3 regions of the Streptomyces kaniharaensis genome follow, and region 1 is predicted to be linked to each of the others. Evidence: predicted binding sites of a transcription regulator. Region 1 holds the regulator's gene; each other region holds the start of a gene.
What was found. The regulator HrcA, encoded in region 1, represses chaperone genes, less so after heat shock. The targets are predictions, from matches to a motif close to TTNGCACTCNGNNNNNCNGAGTGCNAA.
Positions count from the first base shown of each region.

Region 1 (5,035 bases):
CTCGCCGAGGGCATCCCCCTGACCCTCCTCACCGACACCGGCCGCCAGGCCGCCGACCGGGCCCTCACCGACGGCCTCCTCGCCCCGGAGTCCTACCGGCAGGGACGCGCCGCCCTGACCCTCCAGGGCCGCCTCCTGGCGGACGCGGTCGTCCGTGACCTGGTGGACTGACCCGGTCGTCGAGTCCCTGATCGACCGGATCCCCTCCGAGCGGACCACCGAGTTCGGCGAGCCGATTCCGGTCGATCTGCTGGGCGTCACCCTCGACACCGCCGGGTTCCAGACCTACGCGTGATCCGGAAGCGTCACGAAGTCGATCAACTCCTCGACGCGGCCGAGGAGTTCCGGCTCCAGGTCCTTGTAGGTGTCGACCTTCGAGAGGATGCGCTTCCAGGCGGCGGGGGTGTCGGCGGGCCAGCCGAGGCGGCGGCAGGTGCCCGTCTTCCAGTCCTCGCCGCGGGGAACGGCGGGCCAGGCGGGGATGCCGACGGAGGAGGGCTTCACGGCCTGCCAGATGTCGACGTAGGGGTGGCCGACGACCAGCACGGCATCGCCGGTGACCTGGGCGGCGATGCGGTGCTCCTTGGTGCCGGGGAGCAGGTGGTCGACCAGGACGCCGAGGCGGCGGCCGGGGCCGGGGGCGAAGTCGGCGACGATCGCGGGCAGGTCGTCCACGCCCTCCAGGTACTCGACGACGACGCCCTCGATCCGAAGGTCGTCGCCCCAGACCCGTTCGACGAGCTCGGCGTCGTGCCGGCCCTCGACGTAGATCCGGGACTCACGGGCGACCCGGGCGCGGGCGCCCGGGACGGCGACGGAGCCGGAGGCGGTGCGGCCGGGCCTACGGGAGGGGGCGGGGCCGGTCGGGCGGACCAGGGTGACGACCCGGCCCTCCAGCAGGAAGCCGCGCGGCACCAGGGGGAAGACCCGGTGCTTGCCGAACCGGTCCTCCAGGGTGACGGTGAACCCCTCCGCCGTCCTCTCGCAGCGCACCACCGCCCCGCAGAAGCCGGTGGCGGCCTCCTCGACCACCAGGCCCCGCTCGGCGGGCACCTCCGGGGCGGGGGCCTGCCTCTTCCACGGCGGGGTCAGGTCGGGTCCGTACTGGCGGCTGCGCATGCCGGTGACTATAGGCAGTGACATCCCGAACGGGCGGACGGACCGTCAGAGGCCCGGCGCACCCCAGACCGGGAACCAGCGGCCGAGGTCCTTCTCCAGCCGCAGGTCGTTCCCCAGCATCGCGTTGATCTCCAGCTCCAGCGGGCTGTTGCGCCGCTCCCCGCCGCCGGGCATCGGCGCGAACGGGTAGAACGTGCCGCGCTTGTACAGGTAGACGAGCGCCAGCGACTGCCCCTGCGCGTCGCGGCCCCCCTCGCTTCGATGGAAGCCGACCAGCGAGCAGAGCAGCTGCGGCCCGAAGCCGTTCGCCTCCAGCTCGCTGTTGACCGCGTGCAGGTCGTTGACCAGTTCCGGCAGCTCCTCGGGGGTGTGCCGGGCGAGCAGCCACGAGTAGCCGTAGCCGTCCTTGGACGCCTCCACCGGGACGCCGCCGCGCTCGGTGTCGGCGTCCAGCAGCTCCCGCACCTGCTGCGCGACCTGGCCGAACGCGGCGCCCTCGACGGCCGCGAAGCACACCGAGCCGAGCCCGGTGGGCGTGAACCCGGCCCCGGCCTCCAGGGTGAGGGCGGCCGAGGGCACGCCGAACAGCTGGTCGAGGTCGGGCCTGACGGGCTTGGTTCGGCCGAACAGGGCGTCCAGGAATCCCACGGTGTTCCTTTCGGTTCCTTCACGTCTGGAATCGCGTCCGGAGTCGGGTCCGGAGCGTCGTGTCCGGGGCGGGAGTCAGCGGCCGAGCTCGGCGGAGATCCTGGCCAGCTGCTCCAGCCGCTTCTCCAGCGTCGGGTGGGTGGAGAGCAGCTGGGAGGCGGTGTCCCGGGCGCTCAGCGCCGGGGCGAAGTAGAAGGCGTTGTAGGGCTGGGCCTGGCGCAGGTCCTTGGTGGGGATGGCGGCGATCTGCCCGGTGACCTTGGTGAGGGCGGAGGCGAGCGCGCTGGGCCGGCCGGTGAGCTGGGCGGCGGCGCGGTCGGCGGCGAGTTCCCGGTAGCGGGAGAGCAGCCGGGTGAGCAGGAAGCTGATCGCGTAGACCACCATCGACACCAGCGGGATGACCAGGGCGGCGATGGCCGCGTTCTGGTCGTTGTTGTTGCGCCCGCCGCCCAGGAATCCGCCGTACATCGCGATCCGGGTCATGGCCCCGGCGAGCACGCCGAGGAACCCGGCGATGGTCATCACCGCGACGTCCCGGTGGGCGACGTGCGAGAGCTCGTGCGCGAGCACGCCCTCCAGTTCCTCGGGTTCCAGCCGCCGCAGCAGCCCGGTGGTGACGCACACCACGGCCTTCTGCGGGTTGCGGCCGGTGGCGAAGGCGTTCGGCATGTCGCTGTTGGCGACCGCCACCCGGGGCTTGGGCATGTCGGCGAGGGCGCAGAGCCGGTCGACGGTGCCGTGCAGCTGCGGGTACTCCTGCGGGGTCACCGGGCGGGCCCCCATCGCCCGTTCGGTGATCTTGTCGCTGAACCAGAACTGGGCCACGAAGAGCCCGCCGGAAATCAGCACGATCAGCGGCCAGGCCCCGCGCAGCAGCGCGATCAGCAGGCCGGTGAAGCCGACGTACAGCAACCCGATCACGAACATGGTCCCGACCATCCGGCCGGTGAGGCCCCGGTCGGGCGCGAAACGGGTGTGCTGGCCCGAGCTCGACATCGCTTGCTCCTCCATTCGCCGTCCGCTTTCGATGCTGCCACCCGGACGGGTCCGCGGCACCACCCCGGCGCCGGGAACTGCGGGCAGGATCACCCCTGCCGCGCCGTTCCTGCCGTCGGACCCGGGCCGTACACTGGCAGGTACGGTTCTGGCACTCGTGTGTTCCGAGTGCCAAAGCCGGGGTCCTCCCGGAGCGGCCCGCAGCATGCGTGACCGCGCAGTGACGAACTGCGCGGTACGGACACATGTCACAACGGACAACGTGCGAAGACGGAGGTGCGTGCCCCATGGCCGGTGAGGTCCGCCAGCTGGACGACCGCAAGCTGGCCGTCCTGCGCGCGATCGTCCAGGACTACGTGGGCACCGAGGAGCCGGTCGGCTCCAAGGCCCTGGTGGAACGGCACAACCTCGGCGTGTCCCCGGCCACCGTCCGCAACGACATGGCGGCGCTGGAGGACGAGGGGTACATCCACCAGCCGCACACCAGCGCCGGGCGCATCCCCACCGACAAGGGGTACCGCCTGTTCGTCGACAAGCTCGCCGAGGTCAAGCCGATGAGCGCCCCCGAGCGCCGGGCGATCCGGCACTTCCTGGACGGCGCGGTCGACCTGGACGACGTGGTCGCCCGTACCGTGCGGCTGCTCGCCCAGCTCACCCGGCAGGTCGCCGTGGTGCAGTACCCCTCGCTGACCCGGTCCACCGTGCGGCACATCGAGCTGGTCGCGCTGGCCCCGGCCAAGGTGATGCTGGTCCTGATCACCAACACCGGCCGGGTCGAGCAGCGGACGGTCGACTGCCCGGGCACGATCGGCGAGATCGTCCTGGCGGACCTGCGGGCCCGGATCAACGCGCGGGCCGTCGGTCTGCGCCTGCCGGACGTCCCGGCGGTGCTGGAGGAGCTTCCGGCGATGTTCGAGCAGATCGACCGGCCGGCCGTCAACACGGTCCTCGCCACGCTGTTCGAGGCGCTCGCCGAGCAGAACGAGGAGCGGATCATGCTGGCCGGCACGGCCAACCTGACCCGCTTCGGCCACGACTTCCCGCTCACCATCCAGCCGGTCCTCGAGGCGCTGGAGGAGCAGGTCATCCTGCTCCGCCTCCTGGGTGAGACCACGGACGCCGCGATGACGGTCCGGATCGGGCGGGAGAACGCCTACGAGGGGCTGAATTCCACCTCGGTGGTGTCGGTCGGCTACGGTTCGGGCGACGAGAGCGTGGCCAAACTGGGTGTGATCGGTCCGACCCGGATGGACTACCCGGGCACAATGGGGGCGGTGCGAGCGGTGGCGCGGTACGTGGGCCAGATCCTGGCCGAGTCGTAGCAACAGGCCGCCGTCACACGGGTGACGGCGGTGTCCAGTCGCAGCACTACTACAGGCGGAACAAGCGGAGCATTAGGTGGCCACGGACTACTACGCGGTACTCGGCGTCCGACGGGATGCGGGGCAGGACGAGATCAAGAAGGCGTTCCGGCGCCTGGCACGCGAACTGCACCCGGACGTCAACCCGGACCCGAAGACGCAGGAGCGGTTCAAGGAGATCAACGCCGCCTACGAGGTGCTCTCCGATCCGCAGAAGCGCCAGGTCTACGACCTCGGCGGCGACCCGCTGTCGCCGAGCGGCGGCGGTGGCGCGGGCGGCTTCGGCGCCGGCGCGGCGGGCTTCGGCTTCTCCGACATCATGGACGCCTTCTTCGGCGCCGCGGCCGGCCAGCGCGGGCCGCGCTCGCGCACCCGCCGCGGCCAGGACGCCATGATCCGGCTGGAGATCACCCTGGAGGAGGCCGCCTTCGGCACCACCAAGGAACTCCAGGTCGACACGGCCGTCACCTGCACCACCTGCAGCGGCGAGGGCGCGGCGCCCGGCACCTCCGCGCAGACCTGTGACATGTGCCGCGGCAAGGGCGAGGTCTCCCAGGTCACCCGGTCCTTCCTGGGCCAGGTCATGACCTCCCGCCCCTGCCCGCAGTGCCAGGGCTTCGGCACCGTCGTGCCGACGCCGTGCCCGGAGTGCGCCGGCGACGGCCGGGTCCGCGCCCGCCGCACCCTGACCGTCAAGATCCCGGCCGGTGTCGACAACGGCACCCGGATCCAGCTGGCCGGCGAGGGCGAGGTCGGCCCCGGCGGCGGCCCGGCCGGCGACCTGTACGTCGAGATCGCCGAGACCTCGCACGCCGTCTTCCAGCGGCGCGGGGACGACCTGCACTGCACCGTCACCATCCCGATGACGGCGGCCGCGCTCGGCACCCAGGTGCCGCTGCAGACCCTGGACG
Region 1 covers NZ_WBOF01000001.1:1,657,222-1,662,256, reverse strand. The annotation lists gene hemW (radical SAM family heme chaperone HemW) at 1-171, shown strand, start outside; gene F7Q99_RS07605 (hypothetical protein) at 155-295, shown strand; gene F7Q99_RS07600 (DUF3097 domain-containing protein) at 286-1,119, opposite strand; gene pspAB (PspA-associated protein PspAB) at 1,165-1,767, opposite strand; gene htpX (zinc metalloprotease HtpX) at 1,843-2,763, opposite strand; gene hrcA (heat-inducible transcriptional repressor HrcA) at 3,051-4,085, shown strand; gene dnaJ (molecular chaperone DnaJ) at 4,162-5,035, shown strand, end outside.

Region 2 (5,035 bases), 600 kb from region 1:
GGCACCCCCGAGGCCGTCCCCACCGGCACCGTCGACACACCGTCAGGACGCACCGACTCCAGCGCCAGCCTGGGCAGCACCGCCACCCCCAGCCCGGCCGCCACCAGGCCGACCACCGCCGGGTAGTCGTCCGTCGCGAAGTCGATCCGGGGCTCGAACCCGGCCCCCGCGCACAGCTCCACCAGATGCCCGCGACACTGCGGGCATCCCGCGATCCACTGCTCCCCCGCCAGCCGGGCCAGCTCCACCGGCCCGCCGCGCCGCGCCAGCGGATGCGCCGCGGGCAGCACGCCGACCAGCGGGTCGTCCAGCAGCGGCGTGACCACCAGATCGGACCAGTCGGTGCCGGCGCTCAGCTGCTGCGCCTCCAGATTGGCCTCGGCCCGCGCCTCGCGCGGCGTGCCGTGCGCGGGCGCCGGCGGCACGGCGGCGCCGTCGGACTGCGGGTAGCGGAAGGCCAGGGCGATCTCGCACTCGCCACCGCGCAGCATCGCCAGCGACTCCGGCGGCTCCGCCTCGACCAGCGACACGCGCACCCCCGGATGGCTGTCCCGCAGCCGGGCGACGGCGGGCGGCACCAGGGTGGAACTCGCGGTCGGGAAGGACACCAGCCGCACCCGCCCGGCCCGCAGCCCGGCGATCGCCGCGACCTCCTCCTCGGCCGCGGAGAGCCCGGCCAGGATCCCGGTGGCATGCTTGAGCAGCACCCGCCCGGCCTCGCTCAGCTGCATGCCCCGGCCCGAACGGACCACCAGCGGGGTGTCCACGGACTTCTCCAGGGCCTTCATCTGCTGGCTGATGGCGGGCTGCGTGCAGCCCAGCTCGCGGGCGGCGGCGGAGAAGGAGCCGGTGCGGGCGACGGCACGCAGGACGCGCAGATGGCGGGCCTCGATCATGCCTCAGTTATAAGGCAATCTTTACCATGCGCAAAATTGTGCTGATAGTTGAACGCTCAAACGGAGTCACGGACCCCACATGCCGCAGGCCCGGCCCGCATCCCGAAGGAGCGGACCGGACCTGCGGTCGACGGTCAGGCGTCAGTGCGAGTGGCCGTGGCCGTGCGAGTGGCCGTGGCCGTTCTCGGCGGCCTCCTCCTTCTTCTCCACCACGAGGGTCTCGGTGGTGAGCAGCAGGGAGGCGATCGAGGCGGCGTTCTCCAGGGCGGAGCGGGTGACCTTGACCGGGTCGATGACGCCGGCCTTCACCAGGTCGCCGTACTCGCCGGTGGCCGCGTTGAAGCCCTGGCCGATCTCCAGGTCGGAGACCTTGGAGGTGATGACGTAGCCCTCCAGGCCGGCGTTCTGGGCGATCCAGCGCAGCGGCTCGTGCAGCGCCTTGCGGACCACGGCGACACCGGTGGCCTCGTCGCCCGACAGGCCCAGGCCGTCGTTCAGCACCTTGGCGGCGTGCACGAGGGAGGCGCCACCACCGGCGACGATGCCCTCCTCGACCGCGGCACGGGTCGCCGAGATGGCGTCCTCCAGGCGGTGCTTGCGCTCCTTCAGCTCCACCTCGGTGGCGGCGCCGACCTTGATGACGCAGACGCCGCCGGCCAGCTTGGCCAGGCGCTCCTGCAGCTTCTCGCGGTCCCAGTCGGAGTCGGTGCCCGCGATCTCGCCCTTGATCTGGGCGACGCGGCCGGCCACGGCCTCGGCGTCGCCGGCACCCTCGACGATGGTGGTCTCGTCCTTGGTGATGGTCACGCGGCGAGCGGTGCCCAGCACGTCCAGACCGGCCTGGTCGAGCTTGAGGCCGACCTCCTCGGAGATCACCGTGGCGCCGGTCAGGGTAGCCAGGTCGCCGAGGATCGCCTTGCGGCGGTCACCGAAGCCCGGGGCCTTGACGGCGACGGCGTTGAAGATGCCGCGGATCTTGTTCAGCACGAGGGTCGACAGCGCCTCGCCGTCGACGTCCTCGGCGATGATCAGCAGCGGCTTGGAGCCACCGCTCTGCAGGATCTTCTCCAGCAGCGGCAGGAGCTCCTGGATCGAGGAGATCTTGCTCTGGTGGATCAGGATGTACGGGTCCTCCAGGACCGCCTCCTGCCGCTCCGCATCGGTGACGAAGTACGGCGACAGGTAGCCCTTGTCGAACTGCATGCCCTCGGTGAAGTCCAGCTCCACGCCGAAGGTGTTCGACTCCTCGACGGTGATGACACCGTCCTTGCCGACCTTGTCGATCGCCTCGGCGATCAGCTCGCCGACCTGGGTGTCCTGCGCGGAGAGGGACGCGACGGCGGCGACGTCGTCCTTGCCCTCGATCTCGCGGGCCACCGACAGCAGGTGCTCGGAGACGGCGGCGACGGCCTTGTCGATGCCCTTCTTCAGGGCGGCCGGGCCGGCGCCGGCGGCGACGTTGCGCAGACCCTCGTTGACCAGGGCCTGGGCCAGCACGGTGGCGGTGGTGGTGCCGTCACCCGCGACGTCGTTGGTCTTGGTGGCGACCTCCTTGACGAGTTGCGCGCCAAGGTTCTCGTACGGGTCGTCCAGCTCGACCTCACGGGCGATGGTGACACCGTCGTTGGTGATGGTCGGGGCGCCGAACTTCTTGTCGATGACGACGTTGCGGCCCTTGGGGCCGATGGTCACCTTGACGGTGTCGGCCAGCTTGTTGACACCGCGCTCGAGCGAGCGGCGGGCGTCCTCGTCGAACTGCAGGATCTTCGCCATGTTCCCTATTCCCTCGGGGCTGCGGCCGGCCCACCGGCCGCCGAACTACGTGAACCAACGACCACGCCCCGGGCCACTGTCACGGGGGACACGGATCCGGGGCGGGTCGGGACGACTTACTTCTCGATGATCGCGAGAACGTCGCGCGCGGAGAGAACCAGGTACTCCTCGCCCTGGTACTTCACCTCGGTGCCGCCGTACTTCGAGTACAGGACGATGTCACCGACGGCGACGTCGAGCGGCAGACGCTGGCCGTCCTCGAAGCGGCCCGGGCCGACGGCCAGGACGACGCCCTCCTGGGGCTTCTCCTTGGCGGTGTCCGGGATAACCAGGCCGGAGGCCGTGGTGGTCTCGGCGTCGAGCGGCTGGACCACGATGCGGTCCTCGAGCGGCTTGATGGCAACCTTGCTGCTGGTGGTCACGTCCGAGCTCCCCTTCGGAGATTACGGGGTTTTCTAACGGGTAGGTGGCGAACCTGCGGGCCTGCCGTCGCGGGGGTCAGACACGCGTCATCGCGTTAGCACTCCCCTGGTGGAGAGTGCCAAGGACGACCATAGGCCTGTGTTAGCACTCCGTCAACCAGAGTGCCAACGGCACGCCCGAGGGTCTCGCGCTACGGATGGGTAGTCGTACTCATGTGCGACCACGGGGCCGCGGCGTTCGTCCTCCCGATCTGGTTCGTCCTGAGCCGCAGCAGGTGAGCCGCGAGAATGGCCCCGTGGACACCGAGAACCTCCAGCCGCTGCTGACCCCCGAGGGCCAGGCCCTGCTCGCCGAGTTGCGTGAGTTCGCACCCGAGGAGGAGCTGGCACTGGCCACCCGGCTGCGGCGGGAGCATCCGGCCGAGCTGGTGTCGGCGGCGTTCGGGCAGGCGCGGCTGCGGCAGCGGGCGCGGGCGAAGTTCGGGGCGGACGCCGACCTGATGTACTTCACGCCCAACGGCGTCGAGCAGTCCACCCGGCGCAGCGTGGCCGAGTGGCGGGCGCAGCGGTTCGCCGAGCTGGGGGTACGGCGACTGGCGGACCTGTGCTGCGGGATCGGCGGGGACGTGCTGGCGCTGGCCCGGGCCGGGATCCAGGTGCTGGCCGTCGACAAGGACCCGGCGGCCTGCGCGGCGACCGCCGCCAACGCCGCCGCGCTGGGCCTCTCCGACCTGGTCGAGGTGCGCTGCGCGGACGTCGCCGAGGTGGACGCCACCGGCTACGACGCGGTGTTCACCGACCCGGCCCGCCGCACGTCGCGCGGCCGGGTGTTCGACCCCGAGGCGTACGCCCCGCCGCTCTCCTGGGCGATCGAGGCCGGCCGCCGTACCCCGATCGGCGCGCTGAAGGTGGCGCCGGGCATCCCGCACGAGGCCGTCCCGGCGGACGCCGAGGCCGAGTGGGTCTCCGACCACGGGGACGTCAAGGAGGCGGTGCTCTGGTTCGGCACGAAGGCCGCCCACCCGCACCGCGCGACCCTACTGCCGCACGGCGCCAGCCTCACCGGCGGCGACCTGCCGGACCCGGCGGCCGGGCCGGTCGGCCGCTACCTGTACGAGCCGGACGGCGCCGTGATCCGCGCCCACATGGTGGCCGAGGTGGCCGAGCAGGTCGGCGGCCGGCTGATCGACCCGAAGATCGCCTACCTGACGTCGGACGAGCTCGTCCCCACCCCGTACGCGCACGCCTTCGAGCTGACGGACGTCCTGCCGTTCAACATCAAGAAGCTCAAGGCGCTGCTGCGCGAGCGCGGCGTCGGCACGGTGGTGATCAAGAAGCGCGGGATGGCGATCACCCCGGAGGAACTGCGCCGTCAGCTCAAGCCCTCCGGCCCGAACACCGTCACGGTGATCCTCAGCCGCACCGACAACGGCCCGCTCATGATGCTCGGTCAGCCGGTCTGACCGGCTACGACGCGGGCGCCTGGATGTAGTCCTCCAGCCGGGCCACCGAGAAGCCCTGCTCCTGGATCCGGGCCAGCAGTTCGCCGAACATCTCGGTCATCGTCGCGCCCTTGAGCTCCTTCGGGCCGCGGAAGTGGGCGAGGATGATGTCGCCGGGCTTCAGCTTCTTGTCCGACGCCTGGTACTGCATGTCGTGGATCTGCATCGACTCGCGCCAGAGCACGATCGCGCGCGGCCCGCACTGCTGCACCGAGTTGTTGAGGGTCGGGGTGTTGGCGCCGTCCCCGAACGGCGGGCGGAACAGCAGCGGCGCGGTGCCGTATTGCTGGGTGAGCGCGGACTGCGCGTCGCAGATCTCGGACTTCTGCTTCTCCGCCGGGATCTTGCTCATCACCGGGTGGTCCACGGTGTGGTTCTGGATGTGGTTGCCGAGCGCCTGGAGCGGCTTGAAGTAGCCGTAGTTGTCCTTGACGATGTCCCG
Region 2 covers NZ_WBOF01000001.1:2,260,498-2,265,532, forward strand. The annotation lists gene F7Q99_RS10155 (LysR family transcriptional regulator) at 1-896, opposite strand, end outside; gene groL (chaperonin GroEL) at 1,038-2,669, opposite strand; gene groES (co-chaperone GroES) at 2,786-3,091, opposite strand; gene F7Q99_RS10170 (class I SAM-dependent methyltransferase) at 3,388-4,554, shown strand; gene F7Q99_RS10175 (polysaccharide deacetylase family protein) at 4,559-5,035, opposite strand, start outside.
Region 2: a site for HrcA is predicted at 3,234-3,260, ahead of groES (co-chaperone GroES). Genes of this name have one in related genera too.

Region 3 (5,035 bases), 810 kb from region 1:
CGGCCAGCGCCCGTACGCCTCCAGCAGGGCGTCCTGGACGTCCTGGGCGACCAGCCCGAGCACGTACTCGGTGCCGTCGGGCCACTGCTCCAGCCACCACCGGCGGTGCGTGACGGCCTCCTCCACCAGCGACACGACGGCGGCGTCCGCCACGTCCCGCGCGGTGAGGTCGGCCAGGATCAGCGCCCGGGCGTTGTGCAGGGCGGTCTCGATGTCGTCGGCAGCCATCCGTCCATCTTCTCTCAGAACGCCGCGTGGGCGGCCCCCCGAAGGGGACCGCCCACGCGATCGGGAATCAACCGATCCGATCGGAGATCAGGATCAGAAGTCCATGTCACCGCCCGGCATGCCGCCGGCCGGCGCGGCGGCCTTCTCCGGCTTGTCGGCGATGACGGCCTCGGTGGTGAGGAACAGCGCCGCGATGGAGGCGGCGTTCTGCAGCGCGGAGCGGGTGACCTTGGCCGGGTCGATGATGCCCTCGGCGATCAGGTCGACGTACTCGTTGGTGGCGGCGTTCAGGCCGTGACCGGCGGGGAGGTTGCGCACCTTCTCCACCACGACGCCACCTTCCAGGCCGGCGTTGGTCGCGATCTGCTTGATCGGGGCCTCCAGCGCGACCTTGACGATGTTGGCACCGGTGGCCTCGTCGCCCTCCAGCTCCAGCTTGTCGAAGGCGACGGCGGCCTGCAGCAGGGCCACGCCACCACCGGCGACGATGCCCTCCTCGACGGCGGCCTTGGCGTTGCGGACGGCGTCCTCGATGCGGTGCTTGCGCTCCTTGAGCTCCACCTCGGTGGCCGCGCCGGCCTTGATGACGGCCACGCCGCCGGCCAGCTTGGCGAGGCGCTCCTGGAGCTTCTCGCGGTCGTAGTCCGAGTCGCTGATCTCGATCTCGGCGCGGATCTGGTTCACGCGGCCGGCGACCAGCTCGCCGTCACCGGCACCGTCGATGATGGTGGTCTCGTCCTTGGTGATGACCACCTTGCGGGCGCCGCCCAGCAGGTCCAGACCGGCGTTCTCCAGCTTCAGGCCGACCTCCTCGGACACCACGGTGCCGCCGGTGAGGACGGCGATGTCCTGGAGCATGGCCTTGCGGCGGTCGCCGAAGCCCGGGGCCTTGACGGCGACGGACTTGAAGACGCCCTTGATCTTGTTGACGATCAGGGTCGACAGGGCCTCGCCCTCGACGTCCTCGGCGATGATGACGAGCGGCTTGCCGCTCTGCATGACCTTCTCCAGCAGCGGGAGCAGGTCCTTGATCGAGCCGATCTTGGAGTTGGCGATGAGGATGTACGGGTCCTCGAAGGTCGCCTCCATACGCTCCAGGTCGGTCGCGAAGTAGGCGGAGATGTAACCCTTGTCGAAGCGCATGCCCTCGGTGAGCTCGAGCTCCAGGCCGAAGGTGTTGCTCTCCTCGACGGTGATGACGCCTTCCTTGCCGACCTTGTCCATGGCCTCGGCGATCAGCTCGCCGATCTGGGTGTCGGCGGCCGAGATGGAGGCGGTGGAGGCGATCTGCTCCTTGGTCTCCACGTCGGTGGCCTGGGCCAGCAGCTGGTCCGAGACGGCGGCGACGGCCTTCTCGATACCGCGCTTCAGGGCCATCGGGTTGGCGCCGGCGGCGACGTTGCGCAGACCCTCGCGAACCAGGGCCTGGGCGAGGACGGTGGCGGTGGTGGTGCCGTCACCGGCGACGTCGTCCGTCTTCTTGGCGACCTCCTTGACGAGCTCCGCACCGATCTTCTCGTACGGGTCCTCGAGCTCGATCTCCTTGGCGATGGAGACGCCGTCGTTGGTGATCGTGGGGGCGCCCCACTTCTTCTCCAGCACGACGTTGCGGCCCTTGGGGCCGAGCGTGACCTTCACTGCGTCGGCGAGCTGGTTCATGCCACGCTCAAGGCCGCGGCGAGCTTCCTCATCAAAGGCGATGATCTTGGCCATCAGAAGTGGTCCTCCGGGACACGGTCGACTGCTCGGACCAAGGGGTGCCCGCGACGGACGGCCCTGGTGTGCGGGGGTCCATTCCCCTACCGCTCCCTGGGGCCTCACCGACCCGGTCCGCTTTATCACTCTCAAGCTGTGAGTGCTAACGCCAATGATTAGCACTCCGGGTGGTCGAGTGCAAGCCCAATCGCCAACCCGCGAGCCGCACTCCGAGCCCCGCGCGACCCCCTCGCGCACCCCTCGTGAACGCCGACGAGCCCGTACGACGCATGTCGTACGGGCCCGTCGAGAAGCGAGTGGTCACCAGCCGTGGGCCGCGCCGAGCTCCTGGAAGCCGAAGGGGGTCAGACCGCGCGGACCATGTCCGCCTGCGGGCCCTTCTGTCCCTGGGAGATCTCGAACTCGACCCGCTGGCCCTCCTCGAGGGTGCGGTAGCCGTCCATCTGGATCGCGCTGTAGTGGACGAAGACGTCCGCACCACCGTCGACCGCGATGAAGCCGTAGCCCTTCTCCGCGTTGAACCACTTGACGGTGCCCTGAGCCATTCCGAACTCCCCTAGTGCTGTGCTGGCCCTTCACGCGCCCGCAGGTCGCGGGAGCGGGTTGGTTTGAAGGCCGGCTCGGGGAACCCCCCCTGAGCGCAGCCATGCACGCCGCAGTCCTCCGCCGGGCCACCGGACGGGGTCCGGTGAGCGGGTGACTGCGTCGACCGCGGCTGAATGTATCCGGATCGACGCCCTCTGCAACAGGGTCAGCCGCACGGAATTCCGGGGCCACGTCAAGAGACAGGACGGGTCGAATCGGAAGAATCTCGGCATTTCACGCCGGGCATAGCGGACGAATTACCCAAATCCCCCCGGAAATTCTGACATCCGCCTGACAGGATTCCCGGCGCCGGACCGGGCCTGGCCCAAGCGCCGGAAGGCGATCCGGCGGTTCGCCGCGGGAGGGAGGGGGACCCCTGTTCCCGGCCGAGCGACACTCTACTCCCACTCGACCGAGAAATATTCCCGCCGAAATACGAGCAGCCGCCCACGCGTACGGAATGCGGAATTCCGCATGCGTGGACGGCCGAATGGACGGCGTGCGGCTCAGCAGCCGCCGGCCACCGCCGGAATGATCGAGACGCTGGCGCCGTCCTTGATCTCCGTCGCCAGACCCTCCGCGAAGCGCACGTCGTCGTCGTTCACGTACACGTTGACGAAGCGGCGCAGCCGGCCGGTGTCGTCCAGGATGCGGGCGGCGATGCCGGCGTGGTTGCGGTCCAGGTCGGCGATGACGTCGCCCAGGGTGGCGCCCTCGGCGGCCACCTCGGCGGCGCCGCCGGTGTAGGTGCGGAGGATGGTGGGGATGCGGACGTTGGCACTCATGGCGGTGGCTCTCCTCGGCGGGGGTGGGGGGGTCAGGCGGACACGAGGCCGGCGTCGCGGAAGGACTCCAGCGTCGGGCGGATGACGGCGGTCATGCCGGCGTCGGAGACGGCGTCCAGGGTCTTCAGGCCGTCGCCGGTGTTGATCGCGACGGTCTCCTTGGCCGGATCCAGTTGTCCGGTCTCGACCAGCTTCTTCAGCACGCCGATGGTCACCCCGCCCGCGGTCTCGGCGAAGATGCCCTCAGTGCGGGCCAGCAGCCCGATCGCGGCCACCACCTCGGCGTCGGTGACGTCCTCGACCGCGCCGCCGGTGCGCCGCGCGATGTCCAGCACGTACGGGCCGTCCGCCGGGTTGCCGATCGCCAGCGACTTGGCGATGGTGTCCGGCTTGACCGGCTTGATCACGTCCCGGCCGGCCTTGAACGCGGCCGACACCGGGGAGCAGCCCTCGGCCTGGGCACCGAAGATCCGGTACGGCCGGTCCTCGACCAGCCCGAGCCCGATCAGCTCCTGCAGGCCCTTGTCGATCTTCGTCAGCTGCGAGCCCGAGGCGATCGGGATGACGATCTGCTCCGGCAGCCGCCAGCCGAGCTGCTCGCAGATCTCGTACGCCAGCGTCTTGGAGCCCTCGCCGTAGTACGGGCGCAGGTTGACGTTGACGAAGCCCCAGCCCTCGCCGGCCGGGTCGCCGATCAGCTCGGAGCAGAAGCGGTTCACGTCGTCGTAGTTGCCCTCGATGCCGACCAGCTCGCCGCCGTAGACACCGGCCATCACGACCTTGCCCTGCTCCAGGTCGTGCGGGATGAAGACGCACGAGCGGAACCCGGCCCGCGCCGCCGCCGCGCCCACCGCACCGGCCAGGTTGCCGGTCGACGAGCAGGACAGCGTCGTGTAGCCGAACGCCCGCGCCGCCTCGATGGCGCAGGCCACCACGCGGTCCTTGAACGAGTGCGTCGGGTTGCCCGAGTCGTCCTTGACGTGCAGCCGGGCGGTGAAGCCGAGTTCGCGGCCGAGGTTGTCCGCCGTGACCAGCGGAGTCCAGCCGGGATTCAGGTTCGGCTTGGAGGCGACGTCGGCCGGAACGGGCAGCAGCGGTGCGTAGCGCCAGATCGAGGCCGGACCGGACTCGATCCGCTTGCGCAGTTCCTCGGCGCCCTCGCTGCCGAAGTCGTACGCGATCTCCAGCGGGCCGAAGCACTCCGGACAGGCGAAGCTCGGACCGAGCGGGAAGCGGGCGCCGCACTCCCGACAGGACAGCGCCGCGGCGGGGCCGAGGTCGACGGGTGCGGGTACGACGCCAGATGGGGATGTCGCAGTGATAGCCATGTGGCGGAGGCCTCTCTCCTCATCTTCCCCATGGCGCGGTCGCGCCACGGGCCGGAATTGGCACCTGTCCCGCCGGGGCCTGAAGACAGCCGCGCGAGAAGGTTGCCGGGACGTCAACGGGCCGTTCCCTCAGTCCCTCTGGATGAGCTTGTGAAGTTGTGGTGCTGCTCAGCGGCGACCCCGGCGTGCGAAGGTCCGGCCGCTGTACGAAGACTGTATCCGAAGGCGCCAACCCCGAAAGGGACCGTCCGCCACGCGAGATGGCGCGTCCCACCCACCCCGCCGAGGAGAGTCCCGTGCCCGCCGAACCGATCCCCGCACTCCTCCCGCAGGCGGCGTCCTGGCTGAGCCGCCGCTCGTGGAGCGCCGCGGACCGGCCGGTGCACACCCTGC
Region 3 covers NZ_WBOF01000001.1:2,470,219-2,475,253, forward strand. The annotation lists gene F7Q99_RS11230 (hypothetical protein) at 1-228, opposite strand, end outside; gene groL (chaperonin GroEL) at 322-1,941, opposite strand; gene F7Q99_RS11240 (cold-shock protein) at 2,289-2,489, opposite strand; gene F7Q99_RS11245 (MoaD/ThiS family protein) at 3,036-3,314, opposite strand; gene thrC (threonine synthase) at 3,347-4,642, opposite strand; SAM riboswitch class I at 4,659-4,791, opposite strand; gene F7Q99_RS11255 (glucosyl-3-phosphoglycerate synthase) at 4,939-5,035, shown strand, end outside.
Region 3: a site for HrcA is predicted at 2,100-2,126, ahead of groL (chaperonin GroEL). Genes of this name have one in related genera too.